One region of the Actinoplanes sp. NPDC051343 genome, then DNA from elsewhere that is predicted to be linked to it. Evidence: riboswitches for the same ligand, from Rfam matches in the RefSeq annotation. Region 1 holds a riboswitch; the other holds the start of a gene.
What was found. Region 1 has a riboswitch for S-adenosylmethionine ahead of thrC (threonine synthase). Riboswitches for the same ligand answer to the same signal wherever they lie in the genome.
Positions count from the first base shown of each region.

Region 1 (14,706 bases):
TGAAGACGACGGTCTCCTTCGCCGGGTCGAGCTTTCCGGTTTCCACAAGCTTTTTCAGTACGGCCACGGTCGTGCCGCCGGCCGTCTCCGCGAAGACTCCGGTCGTCTCGGCGAGGAGCCGGATGCCGTCGCGGATCTCGTCGTCGTCGGCGTAGTCCATCCAGCCGCCCGTCCGCTTGACCGCCTCGATCGCGTACGCCCCGGCCGCCGGGTCGCCGATGTTGAGCGACTTGGCGATGCCGGTCGGCTTGACCGGGACGATCTCGTCGGTGCCGCCCTGCAGCGCCGTCGCGATCGGGTTGCAGCCGGCCGACTGGGCGCCGAACACGGTCCAGCCGCCCTCCGGCGCGTCGACCAGGCCGATCTCGACCAGCTCGGAGAACGCCTTGTCCACCTTGGTGAGCAGCTCGCCGGAGGCCATCGGGATGACGACCTGGGCCGGGATGCGCCAGCCGAGCTGCTCGGCGACCTCGTAGCCCAGCGTCTTCGAGCCCTCGGCGTAGAACGGGCGGACGTTCACGTTGACGAAAGCGGTGTCCTCGAACTCGTCGGTCTCGACGAGCTCGCCGCAGAGCCGGTTGACGTCGTCGTACGACCCCTCGATCGCGACCAGTTCGCCACCGTAGACCGCGGTGGTGATGATCTTGCCCTGCTCCAGGTCGTACGGGATGAAGACGATGCTCGGAACACCCGCCCGCGCCGCGTGCGCGGCCACCGAGTTGGCCAGGTTGCCGGTCGAGGCGCACGCGTACCGGGTGAAGCCGAGGCCGCGGGCCGCGGTCAGCGCGACCGAGACGACCCGGTCCTTGAACGAGTGGGTCGGGTTGGCCGAGTCGTCCTTCACCCACAGCGGGCCGGTGATGCCGAGCCGGGCCGCCAGGCCGGGCGCGCCCACCAGCGGGGTCAGGCCGGGGTCGAGGGTCACCCGGGTCGCCGGGTCCTGGCCGGTCGGGAGGAGACCGGCGTACCGCCAGATGTTCTTGGGGCCCGCCTCGATCTGGGCCCGGGTCACCCGCGCGAGCGCCGCCGAGTCGTACGCGACCTCGAGCGGGCCGAAACATTCGTAGCAGGCGTGCTGCGCGACCAGTGGATATTGTGCGCCGCAGGCGCGACAGACGAGGCCTTTGGCCGGGGATTCGGTGGCAGCGGGTGCACTGACGGTAGACGTCATCGAGGCGTGTCCTCTCATCTTTCCCCGGCGGCGACCTGCCGAACGGGGACGGAATTAGCACCTGCCGCGCGTCAATGCGCGGTGGTTGCCGGGGCTTCGTCGGGCCGTATCCCTCTGCCCCTCTGGATGAGGTATTCAGTTGTTTCCCACACCTTACGCGGACGTTCCGGCTCCGCCACGGGTCGATCCCGAGGTGTGAGCCACACCTTAATCCGTCAAGATCGTCACGCAGCCGATATTAACGGTCAGCGCACGGTAACCAAGGCGCTCGTTGATCGCGACCATCGGTCGGTTGGCCTCGCTGTTGGCCGTGTAGGCGACGGTGGCGCCGGACCGGGCCGCCCGGTCGAGGGAGGTCCGCTTGAGAAGGCCCGCCAGTCCCATTCCGCGGAACTCGGGGACGGTCGCGGTCATGTCCGACCAGAGCCGGGTGCCGTCCCTCAGGAGCAGCGTGAAGGCGAGCACCCGGCCGCCCTGGACCGCGATCATGCTGGACCGCCGGTCGAGGTCGGGGTTGTCCCAGACCTCGTAGCGCCAGGTGTCGCGCGGGCTCGCGACGGCCGGGAGATCGCCGGGCTCGTCGGTTGCCGCCTCGCCGTCGGCCCGGTAGAGAGCTTGCTCGTCGACCTCGTACAGCGGGATCACGCGAAGGCCGTCCAGTGGCACAGGTCTGCGCGGGGCGGTGGCGCGCGGACGGTCGGACAGGTCGAGCGCTGAGTAGCGGATCTCGCGCGACGGCTGGAAGCCGTGCCGGCGGGCGAACGGCAGCGAGTCGGGCTGGGCGACCGTGCTGATGCGGCGGAGGCCGGCCGAACGCAAGTGGTCGGTCGCGGCTCGGTGGAGGGCGGTGCCCACGCCCCGGCGGCGGTGGTCCGGGTGGACGTGGAGCAGGGAGATCGCGCCGGCGTCGGTGGCCTCCGCCCGCGGGTTGCCGGAGGCGGCGACCCAGCCGATCACGCGGTCGCCGTCGGTGGCTACGAAGGCGGCCCAGGATTCGCCCGGCGGCGGGTTGGCGATCATGCGGGTGGTGGCGGCCACCCCGCGTACGAGATAGGGAAAGACCGTCTCGCGCAGGGTGACCACCGCTGGGGCGTCGGCCGGAACGGCCGGGCGAATTGTCGGCACGGCGATCAGGATGGGGGAAATCCATGGGTCCGACAACGCAATTCGGGGCTAGCGGCTCGGCAGCCGGAGGAAAGCGGCTCGGGACCAGAGGATGCCGACCAGCGAGAGGCCGATCGACCAGGCGACCGCGGCGATCCAGGTGGTGCCGACCGGAGTGCCGGTGAGCAGGGCCCGGAAGGTGTCGATGATCGGGGTGAAGGGCTGGTATTCGGCGAACCAGCGGATGCCCTTGGACATCGCGTCGGGGGAGACGAAGGCGCTGCTCACGAACGGGCCGAACTGGAAGAGCAGGGAGCTCGAGTTGGCGCCGGCCACGGTCTTGGCGACCAGGCCGAAGGCGGCGCACATCCAGCTCACCGCGAAGATGACCAGCAGGGCCAGGCCGCTGAATGCCAGCCAGTCGACGAAGGACGCCGACGGGCGGAAGCCGACCAGCAGCGCCACGCCGACCACCAGCACGAGGCTTGCCGCGGTGCGGATCAGGCTGCCGCCGACCTGGCCGGCCAGCACCGCGGTGCGCGGGATCGCCATCGTGCGCAGGCGGGCGATCACGCCCTCGCTCATGTCCTCGTTGATGTTGATCGCGGTGGCCGCGCCTCCGCCGCCGATCGCCATCATCAGGATGCCGGGGACGATGTAGTTGACGTAGGAAACGCCGCCGCCCAGGGCGCCGCCGAAGACATACGTGAAGAGCAGCAGCATCAGGCACGGGAAGGCGATGCCGCTGACCGTCATGAGCGGGAACCGGAGCATGTGCCGCATGTCGCGGCGGAGCATGGTGGCGGAATCAACGAGCACGTAGGTCATCGGATGCCCCCGGTGAGTGCGAAGAAGACGTCGTCGAGCGTGGACGCGGCGCCGACCGAGCTCTTGAGTTCGGCCGCGGTGCCGGTGGCGACCAGCACGCCGCGGTCGAGCAGCGCGATCCGGTCGGCCAACTGGTCGGCCTCGTCGAGGTACTGCGTGGTCAGGAAGATCGTCACGCCGTCGACCGCGACCAGTTCGCGGATGATCTCCCACATGGTGCGGCGGCTGCGCGGGTCGAGGCCGGTGGTCGGCTCGTCGAGGAAGATCAGCTTGGGGTCGCCGATCAGGGTCATGGCCAGGTCGAGGCGACGCTTCATGCCGCCGGAGTAGGCGTGTGCCGGCTTGTCGGCCGCGTCGGCCAGGTCGAAGCGCTGCAGCAGTTCGTCGACCCGGGCCGCGCCGGCCCGGCGGCCGAGGTGCCGCAGGTCGGCGATCAGGCGCAGGTTTTCGCGGCCGGTCAACAGCTTGTCGACGGCCGAGAACTGGCCGGTCACGCCGATGATTGTGCGGATTTCCGCCGGCGCAAGCCGCAGATCGTGCCCGTCGATTCTCACCTGCCCGTCGTCGAAGCCGACGAGCGTCGTGAGGATCTCCACCATGGTGGTCTTGCCGGCGCCGTTGGGGCCGAGCAGCGCGAACACGCTGCCCGCCGGCACGTCGAGGTCGATGCCGTCGAGGACGGTCTGCTTGCCGAATGACTTGTGGAGCCCGCTCACGGAGATCATACGCATACTCTACATACAAGTATGCGTATGCGCTACGTATAAAAGAGCGGGCTACGAAGTGATGTCCTTGCGGGTGAAGCGCCAGAAGGCCAGCGACCAGAACACCGTCGCGTAGAGGACCGCGGTGATCGCCCCTTTGACCAGGTCATCGACCTGCGGCGGGGTGGAGAGCAAGCCCAGCCAGGCCTCGCTGTAGTGGGTCGGCAGCACGTTGCGGATGCTGCCGAGCGCCGTGATCTGGTCGAGAATGCCGGAGAGGATCCACAGCAGCACCGCGCCGCCGACCGCGCCGAGCGCGGCGTCGGTCGACACCGACAACAGGAAGGCCAGGCCGGCCACGATCAGCATGGTGATCGCGAGGTACGCCATGATCCCCAGCAGCCGCACCACGCCCTGACCGGGCGGAATCGTGGCCGCCACGGTGCTGCCGAGCGGGTGCCACCCATAGCGCAGCGTGCCCGCCAGCAGCGCTGTCCCGCCAAGAATCAGCAGGGCGACCAGCGAGTAGAGCAGCGACACGATCAGCTTGACCGCGAGCAACCGGGCCCGCGGCACCGGGACAGCCAGCAGATAGCGCAGACTCCCCCAACTGGCCTCGCTGGCGACGGTGTCGCCGTTGAACAGCGCCACCACCACGACCAGCAGGAAACCCGACGAGACACCCAGGCAGCAGAGCGCGAAGTTGAGCCCGCTCGAGGTGGCCAGGTCGATCAGGCTGCCGAACGCGCCGCCGCCGTTGTTGTCGTCCGAGTTGCTGTCGCTGCCGAACTCGAACGCCACCAGGATGATCAGCGGCAGCACGAACATGAAGCCCAGCGCCAGCTGTGTACGCCGTCGCGTCGCCTGCCGCCGCACCTCGGCCAGGATGGACAGTGTCCGGGTGGGCCGATAGCCCACCGCACCTGTTCTGGCGAGCTCAGTGGTCATCGGTCTCCGCTCCCCTTCGAGTTGTCCCCGACCAGGGCCAGGAACGCATCTTCCAAACGCCGCCGGGGAACCACCCGGTCGACGTCCACCCCGGCCCGCACCAGCGAGGCGACCACCTCGGCGCGTGGCGTCCCGTTCATGTCGACGATCAGGCCGGACGGCCCGTCGGGAGTCACCGAGCGGACCCCGAGACCGGTCAGCACGCGCTCGGCGGCCGGCACGTCGGAAACCTCGATCTGCACCGAGGGCGACTCGCCGACGATCTCCTCGACCGGGCCGGACGCGACGATCCGGCCCTTGTTGACCACCACCGCGTGGGTGCAGGTCTGCTCGACCTCGGCCAGCAGGTGGCTGGAGACCAGCACCGCCCGGCCGTCGGTGGCGTACCGCCTCAGGACCCGGCGCATCTCGGCGATCTGCGGCGGGTCGAGCCCGTCCGTCGGCTCGTCGAGCACCAGCAGGTCCGGCAGCCCGAGCATGGCCTGGGCGATCGCCAGCCGCTGGCGCATGCCGTGGCTGTACTTCCTGGTCTTGCGGTGCACCGAGCCGCCCAGGCCGGCGATCTCGAGCGCCTCCTCGAAGTGCGCGTCGGCCTCCGGGCGGCCGGTCGCCGTCCAATACGCGCGAAGGTTTTCGTAGCCGCTCAGGTGCGGCAGGAAGCCGGGGCCCTCGACCAGCGCGCCGACCCTAGAGAGCACCGGCGAGCCCGGGGCCAGCCGGTGGCCGAAGACCAGTGCGTCGCCGGCGGTCGGCATGGTCAGCCCCATCAGCACCCGCAGCGTGGTCGTCTTGCCGGCGCCGTTCGGGCCGAGCAGGCCGACCACCTGGCCGGGTTCGACGGTGAAGCTGACCTCCTCGACCGCGACGAAGCCGTCCGCGTAGGCCTTGCGCAGGTTGCGGACGACCAGCGGGGTGCCGGCGAACTCGGCGATCGTCGGATCGTGCCGCTTACGCAGGCGCTGCCGGCGGATCAGCAGCACGACCGCCAGGCCGAGCGCGATGGCGACCAGCAGGCCGCCCAGCACCCAGCGCCAGATCGTCTCCGGGTCGGCGATCGGCGTGCCGACGACCGTCGGCAGGGTGACCGCGTCGCCGATCTGCACGGTGTAGGTCGCCGGGGCCGGCGGGGACAGGAACGCCTGATCGCTGGTGGCGACCACCACGCGTACGGTGTGTCCGGGATCGATCTGCCGCACGATCGCCGGAAGGGTGACCGTCGCCGGGGTTGCCTGCGCGATGTCGGCCGGCAGGCCGACGAGCCGGACCGGCGCGACCAGGCCCGCGCTCAGCGTCTCGGCGCCCGACTTGTCGACGTCGTAGAGCTTGACGAACAGTGTCGCCTCCCCGGTCGGCGAGGCGGCTTTCAGCTGGACCGTGGGCGCGCCGACGACGTCGATGGTGCTCGGCAGCGGCTTCGAGTCGAACGTGGCGAACTGCCCGGGGATGTCCGAGGCGACGCCGCCGAGCAGGGCGCTGAGGCGCCCGCCGACACCGGGCAGCGAACTCAGGGCGCCCGGATTGCCGTTCGGCGGGTTGGCGACCGGCTGCGCCGGTCCGGTGAGCGAGACCCGGGTCCGATCGGTTCCGGTTGTTCCCGGGTACGCCTTGGTCGAGTAGCCGCTGGTGACCAGGCCCCGGTCGACGGCGCTGAAGCCGGCCACCCGCGAGTAGGTGAAGTCCGTGTCGGGCGTCTTGCCGGTGCCCTTCACGTAGTGGTCGAGCCACTGCAGTGTGAGGAAGCGCGTCCGGTCCTGGTCATTCTGCGGGCCGAGACCACCGTCGTGGCCTCCGGTGAACCAGGCGACCCGCACCGGGGTGCCGGCGGCGGCGATCCCGCGGGCGTTCGCGTCGGCCTCGGAGAGCGGGAACAGCGTGTCGACCGCGCCCTGTATGAGCAGGGTCGGGGCCTTGATCTGGCCGAGGACGGTGTCCGGGCTCGACTTCCGCAGCAGGGCGAGCGTGGCGTCGTCGGGGGTGCCGCTGGTGGCGAGCTTGAGGTAGGCCGCGCACACGTCGGCGGCGAACCGCCCGCAGGCCGGCGTGCCCTGTTGCTCGGTTCCGGGTTGGCCCGCTGCCGCGCCGTTGCCGAAGAACAGTCCGGCCCAGCCCTTCTTGAACACCCCGGTCGCGCTGCTGTCGGCCGACTGGGGCAGGAACGAGCGGCCGAGATCGTTCCAGGTGATCTGCGGCACGATCGCGTCGACCCGGTGGTCCTTACCGGCCAGCAGCAGTGACAGCGCGCCGCCGTAGGAGCCGCCGACCGCCGCCACCCGCGGGTCGCCGGTGCCGTCCAGCTTGATCTCCGGCCGGGCGGCCAGCCAGTCGACCAGTCGCTGCGCGTCGGTGACCTCGTAGTCGGGGCTGTCCAGGTGGATCTGGCCGCCGCTGCGCCCGAAGCCCTCCGCGGTCCAGGTCAGCACCGCGTAACCGTGGTCGGCGAGGGACTCGGCGTCGCTGCTCACCGAGTCTTTCGTGCCGCCGAAGCCGTGCGCGAGCAGCACCGCCGGGACCCGTCCGCCGCGGTCGCGAGGCAGGTAGTAGCGGGCGTCGAGGGCCACCGGCTGGTTGCCGTCCGGGCCGGTCATCACGTTGATCATGAGGTTGCGGGCGGTCCAGCCGGGCCGGTCCGGCCAGGCCGCCCAGCCGACCAGAGCGGCGACGAGCACGAGCGTTATCGAACCGGCGACGACGCGGCGTTTCGTCATTTTTGGGGGTCTGACCATGCCGCCAAAGCTAATCGGCGACTTCTGAGCTTCGCCTGTGAAGGCTCTCAGCAGCCGGGTGCGCCGGTCTGCAGGATCGATGCGGGGCCGGCCTCGACCGCCGTCACCTTGCCTCCGGCAAGGCGGAACAGCAGGGCGAAATCGCCGGTCGGTGCGTACCAGGCCCGGCCGGAGGTCACGCTTCCGTTCGGGTACGCGGACTTCACGCTCGCCTCGCTCGACCCGACCTTGATCCCGGCCGTCGTCTGTACGGCCGCGCTGGTGATCTTGACGTGCTGGATCTTGCCCTTGGCCAGGAACAGCGTCGGGCTGCCCCACTTGGCGACGCCACTGCCCGAATCGCAGCCGGTCACGCCGCTCTTCACCGGGCCGATGAGCTTGGCCGTGGTGAGCGCGGCCTCCTCCTGGCCGATCGTGTAGGGGCCGATGCCGACGGCGTTGATCTGGGTGCCGGTGGAAAGCGTCTGCGGGTGACCCTTGACCGCGCCGGCCGGATCGGTCGGGGCGGCCGGCTGGTTGCCGGTGTCACCCGCTGTCCCGGTCGGCGGCCCGGTCGGCGGCGCAGTCGGCGGCGCAGTCGGCACGGCCGGCGCGCTGGTGCCCGCGCTCCCGGTCGGCGCGCTCGCGCTCGCCACCGGCTGGGCTTGCGGGGCTGGGCGATCATCCTTGTCGCGGCTGCAGGCGGCAAGGCCGGCCACCACGAGCACAATTGCCGGGACGACGAGACGATGCCTCATGCTCTCCAACCCATGCTCCCTCATCGACTCCTTCATCGGCGATACCGTGTGACCCTAGGACAAACGTGCATACGGAGGCACCTCGGTGGCTGACGAATTGACGCTGACCGTGACATTGCGGCCGGCCGCCCTCGACGCCCGCCGCGGCATCGTGCGGCTGCATCCCGAGGTCATGGCCGCCCTGGCCATCAACCCGGGCGACGCCGTACGCCTCACCGGCACCCGCACCACCGCCGGCCTGGCCGCGCGCGCCGAGGCCGGCGCAAGTCGTGCCCTTCTGTACGCCGACGACCTCACCCTGGGGAACCTCGGCATGCGCGACGGCGGCCAGGTCCGGGTCACGCCGCTGCCCGTGGTCGCCGCTCAGCGGGTCACGTTGACCGGGCCGGCCGAGATCGTCGCCGTGGTGTCGCCGGAAATGCTGCGCCTGGCGCTGCTCGGCAAGGTCGTCAGCACCGGCGACGACGTCTCGCTGATCCCGCAGGACGTGGTGCCCGAGGCGGCCAACCGGTCGCTGGTCGAGTCGGCCCGGCGCTCGCTGGCCAACCGGGTCGGCTACGGATGGACGAGCACCCTGCTGTCCGTGCTCTCGATCGAGGGCGCCGACGCCGCTCTGGTCACGATGGACACCGTGGTCGGGTGGGAGTCGTCGTACACGACTGCCCCTTCGTCGGCCGCGGCCGCCCGCCCGTCCGCGCCCGCCTCGACCGATCCCGAGGTGCCGCCGCCCAGCCTCGACGACCTGCCCGGCCTGCGGGCCCAGGCCAAGGAACTGGAGGAACTGCTCGACCTCGGCTTCCACCACGGCGAGGTGCTGGCCCGAATCGGCACCAAGGTCTCCCTCGGTGTTCTGATCACCGGGCCTTCCGGCTCCGGCAAGTCGGCCCTCGTACGCGCGGTCGCCGCCCAGGTCGGCGCCCGGGTGTTCCCGGTCTGGGCGCCGGAAATGGCCGCCCTGACCAACGACGCGGCCGCCACCCGCCTGCGCGGCCTGGCCCGCGACGCCCGCGGCGCCGGCCCCGCGGTGCTGCTCTTCTCCGACGTCGAGGCGCTCGCCCCACGCGACGAACCGGGCCCGCTCGCCACCGTCTTCCACCAGCTGATCGAGGAGACGGTCCGGGCCGGGGTGGCCGTGGTGTGCACGACCAGCCGGCCCGAGTCGGTGGACCGTTCGCTGCGCGCACCCGACCTGCTCGCGGTCCAGCTGGCCGTGCCGCTGCCCGATGCCGCGATGCGCCGCGAGCAGCTGGTTGTGCTCACCCGGGGCATGCCGCTGGCCGAGGACGTGCGGTTGGATGACGTCTCCGGGCGTACGCCCGGTTTTGTCGCCGCCGACCTCGGCGCCCTGGCCCGCGAGGCCGGCGTCCGCGCCGCCCTGCGGCAGAAGGACGCCGAATCCCCCACCGTGACCATGGCCGACTTCGAGGCCGCCCTCGACGTGGTCCGGCCCACCTCGATGGCCGACTCGACGCTCGAGGTCGCGGCGGTCACCCTCGACGACGTCGGCGACATGGTCGAGGTCAAACAGGTGCTGACCGAGTCGGTGCTGTGGCCGCTCACCTACCCCGACACGTTCGCCCGGCTGGGCGTCTCCCCGCCCCGCGGCGTGCTGCTCTACGGGCCGCCCGGCTGCGGTAAGACGTACCTGGTGAAGGCGATCGCCGGCACCGGCAAGGCCAACGTGCTGTCGGTCAAGGGCGCCGAGCTGCTGAGCAAGTGGGTCGGCGACAGCGAGCGGGCCGTACGCGAACTGTTCCGCCGGGCCCGCGAGGCCGCACCCACCCTGGTCTTCCTCGACGAGGTAGACGCCCTCGCCCCGACCCGCGGCCAGGGCACCGACGGTGGCACCGCCGACCGCGTGGTAGCTGCGTTGCTGACCGAACTGGACGGCGTCGAAGACCTCCGCAACGTCGTCGTCATCGGAGCCACCAACCGGCCCGACCTGATCGACCCGGCCCTGCTGCGTCCAGGCCGCCTCGAGCGCCTGGTCTACGTCCCGCCGCCGGACGCCGACGCCCGCACGGCCATCCTCAAGGCGGCGGCCAAGGCGGTCCCGCTGGATCCGTCGGTCGACCTGGCGGTGCTGGGCGCCTCGCTGGACGGCTTCTCGGCGGCCGACTGCGCGGCCCTGATCCGCGAGTCGGCCCTGGCCGCGATGCGCGACTCCCTGGAGGCCACCACGGTCACCGCCGACAACGTGGCGTCGGCCCGCGCCCGGATCCGTCCCTCCCTCGACCCGTCCCAGGTCGCGTGGCTCGCGACGTACGCTTCGACGCACCAGCCCGGCTGAGCCCTACTGGTCGACGGTGAAGACCACCGAACGGCCGCCCTCGGCGGCACGCCGGTAGAACTCCCGCACGTCCTGCAGGTAGTGCCAGGTGTACTCGAAGTCCTCGTCGCCCAGCTCGCCCTGGTAGTCATCGGGGTCGATGGCGTCGTACCGCGCCCGCAGCCACCCCTCGTCGACCTCGTCGAGCGCCGCCGCCACTCCGGCCACCTGCTCGGCGAGGACGTGCGCGACCACGTACTCCTCGCCCTCGTAGTGGTGGCCGCCGCCGAGCACCACCAGCTCGAGCGGGCTGCCGCTCTGCCGCCCCAGCCGCAGGGTGCCGTCACCGAGGCAGCGGTGCATGGCATCCCAGGCTTTGTCCACTTCGCACAGCCAGTCCCAGTCCCAGTCACCCTCGACCTCGGCGACGAAGTCCCGGACCTCGTCGTCGTCCCGGGTGGCAACCAGCGCCGCATCCTGCGACGCGCTCAGCGCGAACAACACCCCACGGCAACCCACGGCGGCATCATAGAGACCGATGTGAGGCCTTCTCGGGTCCGGTGCTTGCCGGGTCGATGTGGTCGACGTGGTGGAGGGCCTGGGCGAGCAGCCGGCGGACGTGGTCGTCGGCCGCCGAGTAGTACATGAAGGTGCCCTGCCGGCGGGCCGTCACCAGGCGGGACATGCGCAGCTTGGCCAGGTGCTGGCTGACCGCCGTCGGGGAGGTGCCGGCCAGCTCGGCCAGGCAGGCGACCGACGACTCGCCCTGGAGCAGCGCCCACAGCACCTTGATGCGCGTCGGGTCGGCCAGCAGCCGGAACGTCTCGGCGGCGAGGTCGACCTCCTCGTCGTCGGGCATGTCGAAGTCGGCCAGCCTGTCATGCATATCTCAGAGCCTAACTGAGTACGTATCTGCGTATCTGCGCAGGTATGCTTTCGACCCGTGGTGACAGAGGAAAGAACCCGACCGGCCGCGCCGGCCCCCGCGCCCGCCCGATCGGCCCGGCGGCCGGTGCCCGAGGTGCGCTGGGCGGCGATGGCGGCCACGCTTTTCGTGGCCGGCCTGCTCGCCCAGCTGGTCGGCACCCCGGCCTGGTGCTGGTGGACGCTCTACCTGGGCTGCTACGCCGCGGGCGGGTGGGAGCCGGGCTGGGCGGGAGTGCAGGCGCTGCGGGAGCGGCGGCTCGACGTCGACCTGCTGATGGTGTTCGCGGCGGTCGGCGCGGCCGCCATCGGGCAGGTCCTCGACGGGGCGCTGCTCATCGTCATCTTCGCCACCTCGGGCGCCCTGGAGGCGGTCGCGACGCGGCGGACCGCGGACTCGGTCCGGCGCCTGCTCGACCTGGCGCCCGAGTACGCCAACCGGCTCACCGCGGACGGCGAAGAAGCCGTCCCCGCGGCCGACCTGCAGGTGAGCGACGTGATCGTGGTCCGCCCCGGTGAGCGCATCGGCGCCGACGGCCACGTCGTCGACGGTGTCAGCGAAGTCGACCAGGCGAGCATCACCGGTGAGCCGCTGCCCGTCGACAAGCGGCCGGGTGACGACGTGTTCGCGGGCACGGTCAACGGCACCGGCGCCTTGCGGATCGTCGTCAGCCGCCCGGCCGCGGACAGCGTCGTCGCACGGATCGTCGCCCTCGTCGAGCAGGCGAGCGCCACCAAAGCCCGCACCCAGCTGCTCGTCGAAAGGGTCGAACAGCGCTACTCGATCGGCATGGTCGCCGCCACCGTCGCCCTGTTCGTCATTCCGCTGCTGCTCGGCGCCGACCTGCAGCCGACCCTGCTGCGGGCGATGACGTTCATGATCGTGGCCTCGCCCTGCGCGGTCGTGCTGGCGACCATGCCGCCGCTGCTGTCCGCGATCGCCAACGCCGGCCGGCACGGCGTGCTGGTCAAATCGGCGGTGGTCATGGAACAGATCGGCCAGGTCACCCGGGTCGCCTTCGACAAGACCGGCACACTCACCGAGGGACGGCCGCGGCTCACCACCGTCCAGCCGCTGCCCGACGCCGGACTGAACGCATCGGAGCTGCTCGCCTTGGCCGCCTCCGCCGAAGAACCCTCGGAGCATCCGCTCGCGCGGGCCGTGGTCGCCGCCGCGCGCGCGAAAGGCCTGCGTCTGCAAGCCGCCGAGGACTTCTCCTCCACGCCCGGCCGCGGCGTCACGGCTCGGGTCGGCGGACGCATCGTCCAGATCGGACGCCCGGGCTCCCAGGATGACGCCACGACGATCGAACACCGCGGGGAAACGGCCGTCGTGGTCGCGCTCGACCGGCGACCGGTCGGCGTCCTCGGCTTCGCCGACCGGCTCCGGCCCGAGGCGGCGGCGACGGTCGAAGCGCTGGCCGCTATGACAGCCGCCGCGCCGATCCTGCTGACCGGCGACAACGCTGCCGCAGCCGGCCGCATCGCCGCCGGCACCGGCGCCGGCACGGGCCTCGGCACGGGCCTGGGCACGGGCCTCGGCACGGGCCTCGGTCTCGGCCTCGGCCTCGGCGAGGTGCACGCCGGGCTGCTCCCGGACGGCAAGGTCGAACACGTCAACCGGCAGACGGCCGCCGGTCATCGGCTCCTGGTCGTCGGCGACGGCGTCAACGACGCCCCGGCCCTGGCGGCCGCTCACACGGGCGTCGCGATGGGCCGCTCCGGCTCGGACCTGAGCGTCGCCACCGCAGACGCGGTCATCGTCCGCGACGAACTGGCCGCCCTCCCGGCCGTGATCCGCCTGTCCCGCCGAGCGCGCCGCCTGGTCGTCGTGAACCTGGTGGTTGCGGCCACGTTCATCGCCGTACTTGCCGGCTGGGACCTGTTCGGCCATCTGCCGCTGCCCCTGGGCGTGGCCGGCCACGAGGGCTCCACCGTGATCGTCGGCCTCAACGGGCTTCGCCTGCTGCGGGACACTGCTTGGCGGCCGGAGCGCCGATAGAGCGCGGCCAGGACCGCCGGTCCCTGGTGTAGACGTCGATCTCGTAGGCGGTGTCGCCGACGACGTCGTGAATCTCGACCCGTCGCCTCGCGGAGGGTGCGCGCGGTGAAGACGGCGGGAGTCGGGCAGGCCGCCGGCTACTCACGCGGCATCGTCACCATCACTTCGGAAGCCGCGACGTTCGAGAGGCGCGACGGACTCTTCCGCGGCTGTTGGAAGGAGGCCGACGGCTCGATCCGTGCCGGCGTGGGCGCGGCGGCTACGGCGGGTGGCGCTGGTCGTGTTGGCCGGCCGAACCCCGCCCATCGCCGGCGGGTGTGAGTGGGCCTGGATTCCCAGCAGACCCGGCTGGGCGCCACTCAACGCCGGCGAGCGTGGATGGGCCGGGGCTCCCAGCAGACCCGGCGTGGCGCTACTCAACGCGGCTCGGCACCGAAGACCGCTCCCGATGGCCGAGCTCACCCGGGTCCGTGGATTATGAACTTGGCGCCCACTCACCGTCGGCGGGTGCGGGCCCTCGTGGAGCGCAGGCGGCGGAGGCGGCCGACCAGGACCGGGTCGTGTTCCAGGGCGACCGGGTTGTCGAGCACCGCGTTGAGCAGCTGGTAGTAGCGCGTAGACGACAGCGCGAACGTGTCGCGGATCGCCTGTTCCTTGGCGCCGGCGTGTTTCCACCAGCGTGCCTCGAACGCCAGGATCTGCTGTTCGCGGTCGGACAACGCCGGGGCGACGGTTTCCGATTTTTCCGGTGAGGGGGAATTGTCGGCCGGGCGCGGGGTCGGGATGTGCTGCTGGTCCTCGGCGGGTTGCATGGCACTCCCAGAAAGCACAGATGTACGAGCGGACGCCAGCATAATGGCCACCGTCCGCCCCTCGCATTCCCGGCCGACGTTACATCACGTTATGTCCCGCCTACGAATAGTCCACAAAGCAGCCCCCACAATGACGACAAAGGCGATTGCCAGCGCGGAGCCCGCCATGTGCCACGTGATCGTGAAGGTGTCCGGCTCGCAGCCGTTGGTGCCCGAGAAGTTGCAGGAGTTGTAGTCCTCGACGACGAACTTCTGCTTCATCCAGGCCTCGATCCAGAGCGGGATCAGGTACGCCTGCGAGAACTTGACCTTCGCCAGTGCCAGCGCCGTGCCGAGGCCGAACTGGAAGACGATGACCAGGCCGATCGCGACGCCGAGCGCCATCGCGGTGTGCCGCCCGATCGAGGCCAGCCCGAAGCCGAGCGCGCCCGCGACGACGACCAGGGCCAGGCCGCGGGCCTCCATGAGTCCCAGCGACTTCCAG
Region 1 is NZ_JBITEL010000008.1:126,569-141,274, reverse strand. It holds gene thrC (threonine synthase) at 1-1,171, opposite strand, end outside; SAM riboswitch class I at 1,183-1,304, opposite strand; gene ACIA5C_RS26215 (GNAT family N-acetyltransferase) at 1,379-2,296, opposite strand; gene ACIA5C_RS26210 (ABC transporter permease) at 2,345-3,103, opposite strand; partial or broken gene ACIA5C_RS26205 (ABC transporter ATP-binding protein) at 3,157-3,834, opposite strand; gene ACIA5C_RS26200 (ABC transporter permease) at 3,880-4,755, opposite strand; gene ACIA5C_RS26195 (alpha/beta fold hydrolase) at 4,752-7,460, opposite strand; gene ACIA5C_RS26190 (hypothetical protein) at 7,526-8,215, opposite strand; gene ACIA5C_RS26185 (AAA family ATPase) at 8,301-10,505, shown strand; gene ACIA5C_RS26180 (YfbM family protein) at 10,509-11,003, opposite strand; gene ACIA5C_RS26175 (ArsR/SmtB family transcription factor) at 11,011-11,370, opposite strand; gene ACIA5C_RS26170 (heavy metal translocating P-type ATPase) at 11,428-13,410, shown strand; gene ACIA5C_RS26165 (DUF3263 domain-containing protein) at 13,905-14,222, opposite strand; gene ACIA5C_RS26160 (ABC transporter permease subunit) at 14,307-14,706, opposite strand, start outside.

Region 2 (14,706 bases), on a different contig from region 1:
CGCACCAGTGGGACCACGACGTCGCGGCGTGCGGGCGGCAGGGCAAGGAGGTCCCGCAGATAGCCGTCGACGGCCTCCCGGAGAGCGGCCAGCGGCAACGGCTCGTCGGCCCGGCAGGTCGCCGACAGCACCGCGCCGTCGGTGCGAGCGAGCGCCGCGACCTCCTCGGCCAGGCGGGTCCGGCCGGAGCCGGCGGGGCCGCGGACCACCGCCGTACCCCCGGAACCGCGACGGGCCCTCGCCCAGCGTGACCCGAGTCTTTCGATTTCGGCGGCGCGGCCGCACAGCGGCCAGCGCACCGCCGCCGGGGCCACCGCGACCTCACCGGCCGGGCATTCCCGCAGGTCGGCCAGGAGGGCGGCGGCGTCCTGATAGCGGTCGTCGGGGTCCTTGGCGAGCAGCCGCACGACGACCGCGGAGAGCGCCGGGTCGAGGCCGGGCCGCAGCGAGGCCGGCTCGGGCACCGGCGCGGTCAGGTGCAGGCGGAGCAGCTCCCCGACGTCGGACGCCTCGAACGGCAGCCGCCCGGTCAGGCACTCGAAGAGCACCACGCCGAGCGAGTAGAGGTCGGAGCGGGCGTCGACCGGCCGCTTGAGCATGCCGGACTGCTCGGGCGACGCGTACAGGAAGGTGCCGACCGCCTCGTCCTCCGCCGGCTTGCCGCCGCCGAGCACCGCGAGACCGAAGTCGATCAGCTTGTCGGGGTCGGTCATGATGTTGCCCGGTTTGACGTCCCGGTGCACCAGGCCGACCCGGTGGGCCGCGGCCAGGGCCCGGGCCAGCCGGGCGGCCAGCTCGACCGTCCGCGACGGGGTGAGCGGGCCGTGGGCCAGCAGATCGGCCAGCGTCGCGCCCGGCAGATTTTCGAGGACCATGGCGGGGGCGTCGTCGTACCGGCCGGCCGCGTGGATCCGGCCGACGCCCGGATCGTTCACGCAGGCCAGCAGCGCCGCCTCGCGGCGGAAGGCGGCGGGCAGCGCTGGGTCGGCGGCGGCCTCGCGGTGGGGTCGCTTGAGGGCGTACGCCACGCCGTCGCGCCGCACGCGGTGCACGGTCGTGAACGCGCCCCGGCCGAGCTCGGCCTCGATCTCGAGGCCGGTCAGCGCGTCGTTCAGGGGGTTGTCCATCACGTGAGGTCTCATTCCGCAGTTGCCGCTTCGCCCGGTGTGATCGGCCGGAAAGCAACGAACCTGAAACCCTGTGTGATGAATCGCTTACAGCTTGTCCTTCAGCCCGGCCTCTTCGAATGCCCGGCCGATCTCGTCGCACCCCTCGGTGAAGTGCGCCCAGCTGTCGCAGTGCACCGGCACCACGCGCCGCGCCTTGGTTATCGCCGCTGCCTCCGCCGCCATCGCGCTGTCCAGCGTCAGCAGCGCGTTGTCGAACAGGCCGGCCCGCGCCGCGCCCGCGAAGATCACCGCGGTGTCGATCGCCGGGAACCTGGCGGCGATTTGCCTCACCACCTCGAGCGACGCGTTGTCACCGCTCACGTAGGTGGTCGGAAGCCCGTCACCGGTCAGCACGAACCCGATCACCTCGCCGGTCACCGGCTCGCAGCCCGGGGGCCCGTGCTGCGCCGGAACGGCGGTGACCGTCACGTCCTTCACCGCCACGCTTTCCCAGGGCGCCAGACCCCGGGCGGTGCCGGCCAGGCGGCCCGCTCCCGACCTGGTGGTCAACGTCAGAGGTACGCGGGTGAGCAGTTCCCGGCCGGCGCGGTCGAGGTTGTCGGGGTGCTGGTCGTGCGACAGCAGCACCACGTCGATCGGGCCCAACTCGGCCGGGTCGATCGCCGACGGCGCGGTCTTGGTGAGGAACCGGCCGTCGCCGCGCGGGTAGTCGCCCGGCGGGTCGAAGGTCGGGTCGGTCAGGAACCGCAGCCCGCCGAACTCGATCAGGGCGGTCGGGCCACCGAAGACGCGGATGTCCGTCATCGATCGTTCTCCTCACGGTTTCTCGACTGAATTGCCGTGAGGTGACGTTAGAGGATTCTCACGCGAAAGCGCAATGGTTAGCATGAGGCGATGACCGATGTCCCGCCGCCCGCCCCCGGTGCCGACCGGCACCCGGCACTCGACCTGGCCAACACGCCGCTGGCCCTGACCAGCGGCGAGGTCGACCTGCTGGCCACCCCGGCCGACGCCACCCGGTGGTTGATCAAGCGCGGCCTGGCGCCTTCGGACGCCCGGGTGTACGAGCTCTGTGCGGACCGGCTGCGAACCTTGCGGGACCACATCCGCGGCCTCCTGTCGGCCGGGGTCAACGGAACGCCGCCGAAGCCCGCCGACCTGGAAGCGGTAAACGCCGCGCTGACCCGGGCACCGGCGACCGACGTGCTGCGCTGGGACGCCGACCGCGGCCTCCACCGCGCGGCCGCCCACCCGATCGACCAGATGCTCGAGCGGGCGCTCGCGGTCCTCGCGGCCGACGCCGCCGACCTGCTGACCGGTCCGTCGGCGGCCCGGCTCGCCGCGTGCGGGTCGCCGCCCTGCCGCCGCTTCCTCGTCCGCACCCACGCCGCCCGGCACTGGTGCTCGGTGCGCTGCGGCGACCGGGCGCGGGCGGCCCGGGCCTACGCGCGGCGGCGCGAAACCGCATCCTGATCTCGGTTTATCAGATTGTTGCGTACGCTGGATGCGCACTGATCATGCAGTGACCAGCGGCAACGGGCATCCCGGGCGCCGGCGTCGGGTTTTCGGCATGCCGGGATCCCCGTGCCCACCGCCGCGGCTGTGTACGGTGCTGCTCAACTTTTACCCAGCTCACTCCCAGCGATAGGCAGGCCGACGTGGCGGTCAGTCCCGTGCGCTCAGGTGACCCGCAACGACTCGGCAACTACCGCGTTCTCGGACGCCTCGGTGAGGGCGGCATGGGCACGGTCTTCCTCGCCGAATCGCCGGCGGGTGCACGCGTCGCCGTCAAAGTCGTCCGGCCCGAACTCTCCGCGGACGCCGAGTTCCGGGCCCGCTTCCGCAGCGAGATGAAACGCGCCCGTCAGGTGCCGGGGTTCTGCACCGCCGAAGTACTCGACGCCGATGCCGACGCCGACCCGCCCTACCTCGTGGTCGAATACGTGCCCGGCCCGAGCCTGGCCGACGTCGTCCACGACTCCGGCCCGCTGCGCGGCGGCGACCTGCACAGCGTCGCCATCGGAGTGATCGTCGCGCTGGTCGCCATCCACGACGCCGGGGTGGTACACCGCGACCTCAAGCCGGCCAACGTCCTGTTCGCGTCGCTGGGCACGCCGAAGGTCATCGACTTCGGCGTCGCGACCGCGCTCACCAGCACCGAGCCGCACACCGGGCCGGGGCAGATCATGGGAACGGTCGCCTACATGGGCCCGGAACGCCTGGACGGCACGGCCAACCGGGGCGCCGGCGCGGCCGGTGACATCTGGGCCTGGGGTGCGCTGGTCCACTACGCGGCGACCGGGCAGACGGCGTACGACCCCGAGACGTTGATCGCGGCCGCGGCCGGGATGCCGTTGCCCGCACCCGATCTGACCTCGATCCCCCTGCCGTTGCGCGGCATCCTCAAGCGTGCACTCCACCGCGACCCGGCGCACCGGCCGAGCGCCCACGAGGTGCTCGAATGGCTGGTCACCAAGGGATCCTCCCCCCTGGTGCCGAGCCGGCCGGACCTGGTGCGGGCCGCCGCGGCCGTACGCCACACCGAGCCCGTCACCCCGGTCGGCCCCCGGCCGGCGCGGGCCCGACGGCGTACACCCGGACTGGCCGCGGCCGCCGCCGTGCTGCTGATCGCGGCCGCGGCCGGATATCCGCTCGTGGTCCACTCACCGGCCGGCTCGGCCCCGGCCGCGGCGCCCGACCTGGGCGAGCGCGAGCGCACCTCGGACAAGGCCAGCCGGGCCCAACGCGGCGACCGGTGCACCCTGACCGGGCCGCTCGACGTCCAGGCCGGTCACGCCTACGCCTTCACGTGCCCGGCCGCGCGGAACGCCGGCGACCAGTCGATCCGCGTGAAGATCTCGCTGGCCGCGCGGTCGGCGTGCGCGCTGATCTCCACCGACACCTACCGCACCACGGTCTGCGCCGACCAGGTCGTGGTCAGCCGGGACGCCCGCACGGTCGCGATGTCGGCGGTCGACCCGGCCTGGCGACCGGGCGTCTGGCACCAGGTCGAGATCCGTACGCCGGGCAGCGGGATGACCGTCGCCCTGGACGGGGACGACGTCATCAACCGGTCGCGCCTCAGCACACCCGGCCGGGGCGCGGTCAGTCTCGGCTCGGGCCGCGGCCCCGGACCGGTCAGCTTCGCCGAGGTGGAGATCGCGTCGGTAGGGTGACCGGGTGCAGCCTGGCCACGCCGTCCTCCTGGTGCTGGGCGGGGTCGGGGCGGGGCTGACCGGGTCGATGGCCGGGCTCGCATCGCTGGCGAGTTATCCGGCGCTGCTGTCGGTGGGCATGGCCCCGATCGCGGCGAACGTCACCAACACGGTCGCGCTGCTGGCCAACACGGTCGGCACGGCGGCCGGCACCCAGCGGGAACTCGAGGGACAGGGCCCGCGGCTGATCGGGCTGTCGGCGGTCGCGGCACTCGGCGGCCTGGCCGGGGCGTGGCTGCTGCTGAAGACGCCGTCGTCGACGTTCGAGTGGATCGTGCCGATGCTGATCGCGCTCGGGGCGACGCTGCTGCTCCTGCGCGACCCGCTGCGCCGCTGGGCCGGGCATCACACGATGTCGGCGCCGATGCTGGGCGGCTCGGTGTTCCTGATCGGCATCTACGGCGGTTACTTCGGGGCCGCTGCGGGCGTACTCATGCTGGCCGTACTCGCACTGGCCGCCCGCGAACCGCTTCCGGTGACCAACGCGGTGAAAAGCGTCGTCCTCGGCGCGTCGAACCTTTCCGCCGCGACCATCTACGCCGTGACCGCGCCGGTGAACTGGGCCGCCGCCGGCGTCCTGTCGGTCGGCTGCCTGGTCGGCAGCTGGATCGGACCGGCCCTGGTCCGCCGGATACCGGAACGCCCGCTGCGCGTGGCGATCGCGGTGGCGGCGATCGGGCTCGCCGTGTCCCTGTGGTGGCGGGCGGCCCGCTGAGAGACAACCATTGCCTATCACATCAGTAGGAGGTGTAGGGTGGCGGCACAGTTCGAGCTGAGGCGGAACCACCCATGGGCAGACTCACCGAATCGGCCGCCGAGCAGCTGATCGCGGCGCGGGCCTTCAACTGCGGGCCGCCGGGCTTCGTGGGGGCGGCGCTCGACCGGCCGGGCCGTGCTGGGTTGCCGCGGCAGGCGCTGCGGCACGGGTTCCTGATCAGCCGGGCGGGCGGGGTGGTCACGGTCAGCGGGCCGCCGTCGCCGGGCCTGGAGAGCAGCCTCACCCGCATGGCCGAGGACCTCGCGGCATTGCGCGGGAGCCGGCCCGGGCGCTCGCCTGGCAGCCGGCCCGAGAACCGGCCCGGGAGCTCCCCTGACAGCTGGCCCGAGAACCGGCCCGGGAACCGGCCTGGACGCTCGCCTGGCAGCTGGCTCGGGAACTCGCCCGGGAACTCGCCTGGGAGCTGGCCCGGCGGAGGGGCTGCGGCCGGCATCCGGGTCGGGCTAGAGTCCGGGCTCGACGGCGGCGGGCCGCTGGGGTTGCCGCGGCGGTGGCGGCTGGCGCACACGCTGGCGCCGGTGCTGGCCGCAGCCTTCGCCAACAGCCCGTCAAACAACAGCCCGTCCAACAACAGCCCGTCGGTCACCAGGCCGTCGCTCGGCGGCCGGTGGCGGAGCGTGCGGGCGGCCCGGTACCGCGACCGGCCGGTGCTGCCACACACCGCCGTCCCGCCGCCGCCGAACCCGTGCACCGCCGATCTCGACCCGCGCGGGCACGACGAAGGCGCCGGCCCGCGCTGCGGCGGCGAAGGCACGCACCCGAGTCGCGGCGGCGAAGGCAGAGACCCGAGCCGCGGCGGCGAAGCCACGGGCCCTCGCCGCGGCGGCGAAGCCAGAGACCCGCGCCGCGGCGGCGAAGCCACAGACCTGAGCCGCGGCGGCGAAGGCGCGGACCCGCGCGCGAGCTGGGCGGCCTCCGTGATGGACACGGCCGTGGGTGACCGGACCTTCCGGGAGTGGACCCGGTCGGACGACCCGCCGACCGAGGACGATCTCGCACGGCACCTCGACACGCTGACGGCGCCGGTGCAAGCGCGCGGGCACCTCGAGCTCGACTTCGCGGACGGTCAGGACGGCGACGGCGACGGCGACGGCTGGCGGGTCGCGGTCGCGGTCATCGCCACGCTCCTCGACGACCCGGTGGCGGCCACCGCTGCGGAGAGGGCGACGGGGCATTTCGCGTACGCGGAAAGGGTGTGGGAAATCGCCGCGCGGGACGCCCTCACCGATGCGCGACTTGCCGCCGCGGCCCGGGAATGTTTCGTGGCGGCGTATGCCGCCCTGGGCCGCCGGGGTGCGCCCCGCGACCTGCGGGACGCGGTGGCCGCCTTCACCGAACGCTATGTGATGCGCGGGCGTTGCCCGGCCGACGACCGGATCGTTCTCCCCATCTAGTCCGTCGAACGTGCGGCCGGGCGGCGACGGGCCGGAACCGTCAGGCAGGCGGCCAGGCCGGACAGGAAACGGTCGAGGTGGTCCGTCGTCGTGCCGAGGCCGAAGCTGGCGCGGAGCAGGCCCGGGGTGTCGCCGCAGGCGGCCACGCCGGCGCGGCCGGTCAGGTGGCGGACCAGCGGGTGGGCGCAGAACTGGCCCGCACGCACGCCGACGCCGTGTTCGACGGCCAGCCGGTCGGCTACGCGGGCCGGGTCGTGGCCGGCAAGGGCCAGCGAGACGATGCCCACGCGGGGTGAGCGGGGGCCGAACAGGCTCACCTCGACGGCGCCCGGGATCGAGCGCAGGCCCGCGCGCAGGTGGGCCAGCAGTTCCTGCTCGTCGGAGGTGGAGCGGCCGGCGTCGGCCAGGGCCGTGCAGACCGCGGCCAGGGCGACCGCGCCCAGCAGGTTGGGGGTGCCGCCCTCGTGACGGGCCGGTCCGGTGGCCCACCGGACGTCGCCCGCGCCGACCGCGGCGCTCGCCCCGCCGCCGGCCAGGTAGGGCTGGGCCGCGTCCAGCCAGTCGGACCGGCCGGCCAGGACGCCCGCGCCGAACGGGGCGTACAGCTTGTGGCCGGACAGGGCCACGTAGTCGGCGTCGAGGTCGGCCAGGGAGATCGGGACGTGCGGTGCCAGTTGGGCGGCGTCGACGACGATGCGGGCGCCGTGACGGTGGGCGGCCTCGGCCAGGCGGCGGATCGGCAGGATCTCGCCGGTGACGTTGCTGGCGCCGGTGACGGCCAGGAGTTTCGGGCCGCGGAGGACGCGGAGCGCGGAGGAGGCTGCCGCCACCGCCTCGTCCGCCGAGGCCGGGGCGGGCAGGCGCACCGGGTCGGCCCACGGGAGGAGGGTGGCGTGGTGCTCCGATTCGAACACGACCGTGCGGGTGCCGGCCGGGACCGCGCGGGCCAGCAGGTTGAGGGCGTCGGTGGTGTTGCGGGTGAAGACGACGTGGTCGCCGTCGCGGGCGCCCAGGAAGCCGGCGACCACGTCGCGGGCCCGCTCGTACTCCAGGGTCGAGGTCTGTGACCGCAGGCCGGTGCCGCGGTGGACGCTGCCGTAGTAGGGCAGCAGCGCGTTGACCGCATCGGCCGCGGCGCGCACGCAGGGTGCGGTGGCCGCGTAGTCGAGGTGGACGAACCCGTCGACGCCGACGACGTCGAGCGGCGAGGTGTGCACGGCAACGGACATGGGACTGCCTCCGCAAGGGTCCGGACCCGCACGGGCCCGCGCTTGCCCGCGTCGGTCGACGCCGGCCCGGTCTTCACCCGGGGCACCCCATCGCGAACGCAAGGGTTGCCGGCCAGCAAGCCGGGGCTGTGTGCTGGCACTCATGACCTGCCGAGCAGGCTAGCAGACGAATTAGGGTGGCCCGCATGTACGCCGAAGACTGGGCCGCGTGGCATCAGGCACACGAACGCCGACGCGCGCGACCCCACGGGCTCCTGGCCGCAACGGGTCTGCATTGGCTCACCGCCGACTGGCAGAGCTTCGACGACGTTCCCGGTGAGTGGCGCGACGGCCCCGACGGCGTATCGGTCCGAAGCGGGCAGGGCGAGCGGCATCTGGGCCACGTCGACGAGGACGGCGTCGAGCTGATGTTCGGCGACGTGATGGCCGAGGTCACCCGGCGCGGCACCGACGTGATCCTGCGCCCGCGCGACCCGCGGAACCCGGTTCGCCTCGCCTACCAGGGAACTCCGGCCTTCCCGCCGGACGAGAAGTGGATCGTCGCCGGGCGGTTCGTCGAGGACCGCCGGGAGATCACGGTCGGCACGGTGGTCGACGGCCTGAAGCTCGACGATTCCCAGCTGGGCCGGGTCGACTTCACCGTCGACGGCAGGCCGCTGAGCCTGACCGTGTTCTCCGGGTTCGAGATCGTCTTCAGGGACGCGACGTCGGGCGTCACCACCTACGGCGCCTCGCGGACGCTGAGGATCGACCCGCCCGCCGCGGACGGCACGGTGGTCATCGACTTCAACCGGGCGACCAACCTGCCGTGTGCGTACACGGAGTTCGCGACCTGCTCCCTGCCGCCGCCGGAAAACGTGCTGCCGATCGCGGTCGCGGCGGGCGAGAAGGCCCCCTGACCGGTCAGGGGTGCCGGCGCAGGCTCCGGAGGGCCAGCGCGACCTGCAGCCGCAGCTTCCCCGAGGGCGAACGGACCGACCATCCGACCAGATGTTCAAGGTGGACGATCCGGTCCCGCAGGGCCGAGTGGTGCACCCGCAATACCGTTTTCGCGGCGCGCCGGCTTGCCGTGCCGGCGACGGCTTGCAGGGTCGCGACCCCACGGCGTGGTCCCGGCGGCGTGCGCCAGCGCGTCCGGATCGGGGATCGCATCGGGCAACGACGCTGAGGCCAGGAGGGTCAGACCACCCAACGATCCGAACTCGACGACCATCGGTCCGGGGTCGTGGTCGGTGCCGTCGGCCGCGAAGCGCAGCGCGATGCCGGCCGCCGCATAGGAGTCCGGCAGATCGGACCGGCCGGCCCGACGTCCAGGCGGCCACCCGGCCCGACGCCGCCGCCGGGCCGGTCGGACGCGCGACGGCGCGGACCGGGCCGGTCAGGCCGAGGTTTCGCGCGGCCACCTCGCGTACCGAAATCGGCGCCGTCGCATCGACGACCAGCTCGACCAACGCCGGGTCGTCGGCCGGGGCTCTGCCCCGGGTGCGATCGAGGACCGCCCGGGCCGCGCCCGCCGCGCGCGGGAGGATCATGGCATCGACGGGGCCGGGCTCACCGGTCCGCTCCAGGCTGAGCGTTGCTTGCGCACCGATTTCCGTACGCGGCCACACCGCGCCCGACGGCTCCGCCGCTGGCTCGTTCCGGCCTTCGGAGGTGACCCGCACGTGCACCCGCCGGGACACGTCGCCGAGGCGGGCGGGCACCCCGGCCAGCACCGCCGCGCCCCGGACGATCGCCTGCAGGCCGGCCCGCGACTCGGTCAGGCTGTCGAAATAGGCGATGACCCGCAGCGCGGCCGCACCGCGAGATCCTTCATACCGTCATCTTCTTACGCGAACAGCCGGTCCAACCATTTGATTCGCGCGGCCTTGGCGTCCTGGCTGATCGCGGCGGCCGGTGCGAAGGAGTCGAAGCCGTGGTAGCCGCCCGGCCAGACGTGCAGCTCGGCGCGCCCGCCCGCCTGCCAGATCGCGGTGGCGTAGGCGACGTCCTCGTCCCGGAACGTCTCGGCGGAGCCGACGTCGATGAAGGTCGGCGGCAGGCCGGAGAGGTCGGTCGCGCGGGCCGGCGCGGCATAGGGCGAGACGTCGGGACCGCCGACCGCGTCGCCGAGGAGTGCGCCCCAGCCGGTCGCGTTGGCGGTGTGGTCCCAGACGCCACGGCCGGTCATCTGGACCGCGGACACGGTGTTGTTGCGGTCGTCGAGCATCGGGCAGAGCAGCATCTGACCGAAGACGGCCGGGCCGCCGCGGTCGCGGGCGAGCAGGCCGAGGGCCGCGGTGAGGCCGCCGCCCGCGCTGCCGCCGGCGATGACGATGCGATCGGGGTCGATGCCGAGGTCGGCCGCGTTCTTGGCGGTCCAGGCCAGGCCGGCGTAGACGTCCTCGATCGGGCCGGGATGCCGGGTCTCGGGCGCGAGCCGGTATTCGACCGAGACGACGACGGCCTGGTAGCGGGCCGCGGTCTCGACGATCTCGAGGATGCCGCTGCGATTGTCGCCGAGGATCATGCCGCCGCCGTGCGTGTGATAGATCGCCGGGCGCGCGCCCTCGGCACCGACCGGCGCGCAGATCAGCAGCGCGATGTCGGGGTCGCCGGCCGCCCCGGGAACCGTGCGCTCACTGACCGTGTAGGTGCCGTTGCGGCTGATCTCCTCGTCGGTGGGCGGGGCCATGAGGCCACCGGTGTCGGCGCGGGCCGCGGCGATCAGCTCGGGGGTGATCGAGGCGGGCACGGCGTCGCCGAGGGCGCTGAGGACGGCGGCGAGTTCGGGGTCGAAAGGTACGGGCGGATGGGTCATCGGCGTTTCGTCCTTCTCTCGGGGCGTTCCTGCGGCGTCCTCGGGGCTGGTCACGACCGGTAGGCGGGCGAGCAGGCCGGTGATCGCCGTCTCCAATAGAATCCGCCTCATCCGCGGCCGGGACGAGCGCCAGGCGGCGGAATCTACCCGCCAAATGGCAGGGCGACGTGCTCAGCGCGGCCGGGCGCAGCCCTGGGAGCCGGGGCGGCGTGCTCAGCGCGGCCGGGCGCAGCCCTGGGAGCCGGGGCGGCGTGCTCAGCGCGGCCGGGCGCAGCCCTGGGAGGCGGGGCGGCGTGCTCAGCGCGGCCGGGCGCAGCCCTGGGAGCCGGGGCGGCGCGCTCAGCGCGGCCGGGCCGCAGCTCCGGAAGGCGGCTCGACATTGCCGACAGCCGGGACCGGGACCGTGGCCGGTGGCACCGTGGCCGGTGGCACCGCGGCCGGCGGGACGGCGGTCGAGGCGCGAGGCACCAGGCGGCACGGGCGGGCTCGCCGGCCGCTCACGTCGTCGCCGTTGATCGCGGCCAGCAGCAGCTCGGCGGCCGACCGGCCGATGCCCTCGAGGTCCATGTCGACGCTGGTCAGCGCCGGCCGGCAGCCGTCGACCACGACGTCCCAGTTGTCGAAGCCGACCAGCGCCACGTCGCGCGGGATGTCCCGGCCGGCCTCCCGCAGCGCCTCGGCCATGCCGCGGGCGATCTGATCGCTGCCGCAGAACACCGCGTCGATGTCGGCGCCGGTCGACAGCAGGATTCCCGCCGCTTGACGGCCCCAGGCCTCGCTCCACTCGCCGTACAGGGTGGGCGTGAGCAGGTCGGCGGCGGCCGCCGCCGCCCGCACCCGGGCCGAGTGATGATGTTCGGGCCCGGTGACGTGGGCGATCTTGTGCCGGCCGATTGCCTGCAGGTGACGGATCGCGCGGCGGGCGCCGTCGGCCTCGTCGGGCACGACCGAGCAGTCGTGGGGGTCGGCCGAGCTGATGAACGCGTAGACCACCGGCACCGGCAGGCCGGCGCCGATCGGCGGCCGGGACTGGGCGCGGCGGCCAGTCACGATGATGCCGTCGACCTTGCGGCTCAGGAGCGTACGCAGGTAGTACTGCTCGCGGATCGGGTCGTCGCGGGCGTCGCACAGGAACACCGAGACCTGGCCGGCGCCGAGCGCGTCCTCGGCGCCGATGAGCAGCGGGATGCTGAACCGGCCGATGCTGTCGGTGGTGATCATCCCGACCGTGTAGGTGCGGCCGGTGTGCAGGCTGCGGGCGGCCGCGTTGGCGACGAAGGCGAGCTGGTCGGCGGCCTGCCGGACCCGGGCGACGGTTTCGGCGCGCAGCGAGCCGCGGCCGTTGAGCGCCTTGGACGCCGTGCCGGTGGAGACTCCCGCGAGTGCGGCCACCTCGCTGATCGTGGCCGCGCGTGCCTTGTCGCTCAGCGTTTCCTCCCCCGTTTTCCGGCCCTCTGAGATGGACCGTAACTTGCCCTTGACAGGCTGACAAGAGCCTCCCTAGCGTGGCGGCAATCGTTTTCCTCATTTTCCGCCCCTAGGGGAACCGACATGACTGCTCCTCTCCGCCTCGCGGCCGTTCTCCTCCTTGCCACCGGTCTTGTCGCCGGCTGTTCCTCCAGCGACAAGACCGAAGCCCCCGCCCCCAGCCTCTACGCGATCTGGGATCCCTACCCGCAGTTCGACGGCAGCTCGGACTGGGTGAAGTTGCTGCAGAAGTGCGGCACCGACGCCGGCGTGACGGTCAAGCGGACCGGCTTCGACACCACCGACCTGACCAACAAGGCTCTGCTCGCCGCGCAGCAGGGCAACTCCCCGGACGTGCTGATCGTCGACAACCCGGTCGTGTCGACCCTGGCCGAGGCGGGAGTCCTGAACCCGGCCCCGGACACCGCCGGCATCGAGCCCAACCTGCTGGCCGCCGGGCAGCAGGACGGTAAGACCTACGGCGTTCCGATCGGCGCGAACACCCTCGCGCTGTATTACAACAAGGACCTGCTGACCAAGGCCGGTGTGGATCCGGCGGCGGTCAAGGACTGGGCGTCGCTCACCGCGGCGTTGCAGAAGATGAAGGCGGCCGGCAAGAAGGGCATCACGTTCTCGGCGATCGGCACCGAGGAGGGCAGTTTCCAGTTCCTGCCCTGGTTCTGGGGTTCCGGCGCCGACCTGACCGAACTCGACTCGGCGCAGGGCGTGCAGGCGCTGACCCTGTGGACAGACTGGCTCAAACAGGGCTATGCCCCGAACTCGGTGCTCAACAACACGCAGACCACCAGCTGGCAGGAGTTCGCGGCGGGCAACGTCGCGTTCGCCGAGAACGGCACGTGGCAGCTGGCCAACGCGAAGAAGACCGGCTTCCCCTACGGGATCATCCCGATCCCCGCGCAGGCCGGCGGCACCGCCCCGGCCCCGACCGGCGGGGAGTTCGTGACCTCGCCGGTGCAGGACGACACGAAACGCTACGAGATCTCGCAGAAGATCATCGGTTGTCTGACCAGTGCCGACAACGCGTACACGACGGATACGACGCTGTCGTACATCGGGGCCACCGACGCGGTGCAGGCCAAGCAGGTCGCGGCGACACCCGAGCTGAAGGTGTGGGTCGACGCGGTACGGGCGGCGAAGGGCCGCACGAGCGACAACCTCGGCACGAAGTACCCGAAGATCTCCGAGCCGATGTGGACGGCGTTCCAGGCGGCCCTGTCGGGCAGCAAGTCGCCGCAGGCCGCGCTGCAGGGCGCCCAGCAGACCGCCGCCACGGCCACCAAGTGAAGTCAGCGCGCCGCCAATGGGCGGCCTGGGCGTTCCTCGCGCCGGTCGTGATCTATCTGGTCGCCTTCTACGCCTACCCGCTCTACCGCAACCTCGACCTCAGCCTGCGGCTTTACACGGTCCGTTCGTTCGTGCGGGGCGGCGCACCCTTCAGCGGTCTCGACAACTACCGGACGGTTCTGAGCGACCCGACCTTCGGACCGGCGCTCACGCACACGGTCCTCTTCACGCTGATCTCGCTGGTCTTCCAGTTCTCCATCGGGATGGCGCTGGCGGTCTTCTTCCGCCACAACTTCCGCCTGTCGGCGACACTGCGGGCCCTCTTCCTGGTGCCCTGGCTGCTGCCACTGATCGTCAGCGCCTCCACCTGGTCGTGGATGCTCAACAGCGACTCCGGCGTGGTCAACTGGGTCCTCGGCTCGCTGAAGGTGAACTGGCTGACCAGCCCGGACTGGTCCCTGGCGAGTGTGATCATCGCCAACATCTGGATCGGCATACCGTTCAACCTGGTAGTCCTCTACAGCGGACTGCAGGCGATACCGGCTGAGCTCTACGAGGCGGCCGCCCTCGACGGCGCGACCGGCTGGAAAACGTTCTGGCGGATCACGTTCCCGCTGCTCCGGCCGGTCTCCGCGATCACACTCCTGCTCGGCCTCGTCTACACCCTCAAGGTCTTCGACATCATCTGGATCATGACGAAGGGCGGCCCGGTCGACTCGTCCACCACGTTCGCCACGTGGTCCTACCGCCTGTCCTTCGGCAGCCTGCTGCCGAAGTTCGGGCCGGGCGCCGCGGTCGGCAACCTGCTCATCGTGATGGCCCTGATCTTCGGTCTGCTGTACATCCGGATCCAGCGGAGGCAGAACGCATGAGCCGCCACATCAAGACCGCGATCGGCGTGGTCCTCACCGCGATCATGCTGTTCCCGGTCTACTGGATGATCAACGTGTCGTTCACCAGGGACACCGACATGCGGGCCGACCCCCCGCACCTGTTCCCCGTCGACGGGACCCTCGAGGGCTACCGGGCCGTACTCCATCAGCAGATGCCGTACCTCGGCACCAGCCTGCTGATCGGCCTCGGCACGGTCGTGCTCACGGTCGCGATAAGCGCGCCGGCCGGCTTCTCACTGGCGAAACTGCGGCCGCGCGGAGGCAGCGTGCTCAGCTTCGTCCTGCTGATCGCCCAGATGATCCCGGCGATCATCATGGCGATGGGCTTCTACGCCATCTACCTCAAGGCCGGCGTCCTCAACTCGGCCGCCGGGCTGATCCTCGCCGACTCGACGATCGCGGTGCCGTTCGGCGTGCTGATCTTCACCGCGTTCATGTCCGGCATACCGCCGGAACTGACCAACGCGGCCCTGATCGACGGCGCCTCGACCTGGC
Region 2 is NZ_JBITEL010000002.1:52,189-66,894, reverse strand. It holds gene ACIA5C_RS07045 (diguanylate cyclase) at 1-1,127, opposite strand, end outside; gene ACIA5C_RS07040 (MBL fold metallo-hydrolase) at 1,215-1,934, opposite strand; gene ACIA5C_RS07035 (CGNR zinc finger domain-containing protein) at 2,025-2,603, shown strand; gene ACIA5C_RS07030 (serine/threonine-protein kinase) at 2,789-4,306, shown strand; gene ACIA5C_RS07025 (sulfite exporter TauE/SafE family protein) at 4,311-5,060, shown strand; gene ACIA5C_RS07020 (glutamylcysteine synthetase) at 5,135-6,517, shown strand; gene ACIA5C_RS07015 (aminotransferase class V-fold PLP-dependent enzyme) at 6,514-7,746, opposite strand; SAM riboswitch class IV at 7,780-7,894, opposite strand; gene ACIA5C_RS07010 (DUF1684 domain-containing protein) at 7,932-8,645, shown strand; gene ACIA5C_RS07005 (hypothetical protein) at 8,650-8,781, opposite strand; gene ACIA5C_RS07000 (alpha/beta hydrolase) at 9,575-10,657, opposite strand; gene ACIA5C_RS06995 (LacI family DNA-binding transcriptional regulator) at 10,886-11,938, opposite strand; gene ACIA5C_RS06990 (extracellular solute-binding protein) at 12,098-13,318, shown strand; gene ACIA5C_RS06985 (carbohydrate ABC transporter permease) at 13,315-14,190, shown strand; gene ACIA5C_RS06980 (carbohydrate ABC transporter permease) at 14,187-14,706, shown strand, end outside.
Region 2: linked by a shared signal. The riboswitch ahead of ACIA5C_RS07015 (aminotransferase class V-fold PLP-dependent enzyme) and the one ahead of thrC (threonine synthase) in region 1 are both predicted to bind S-adenosylmethionine.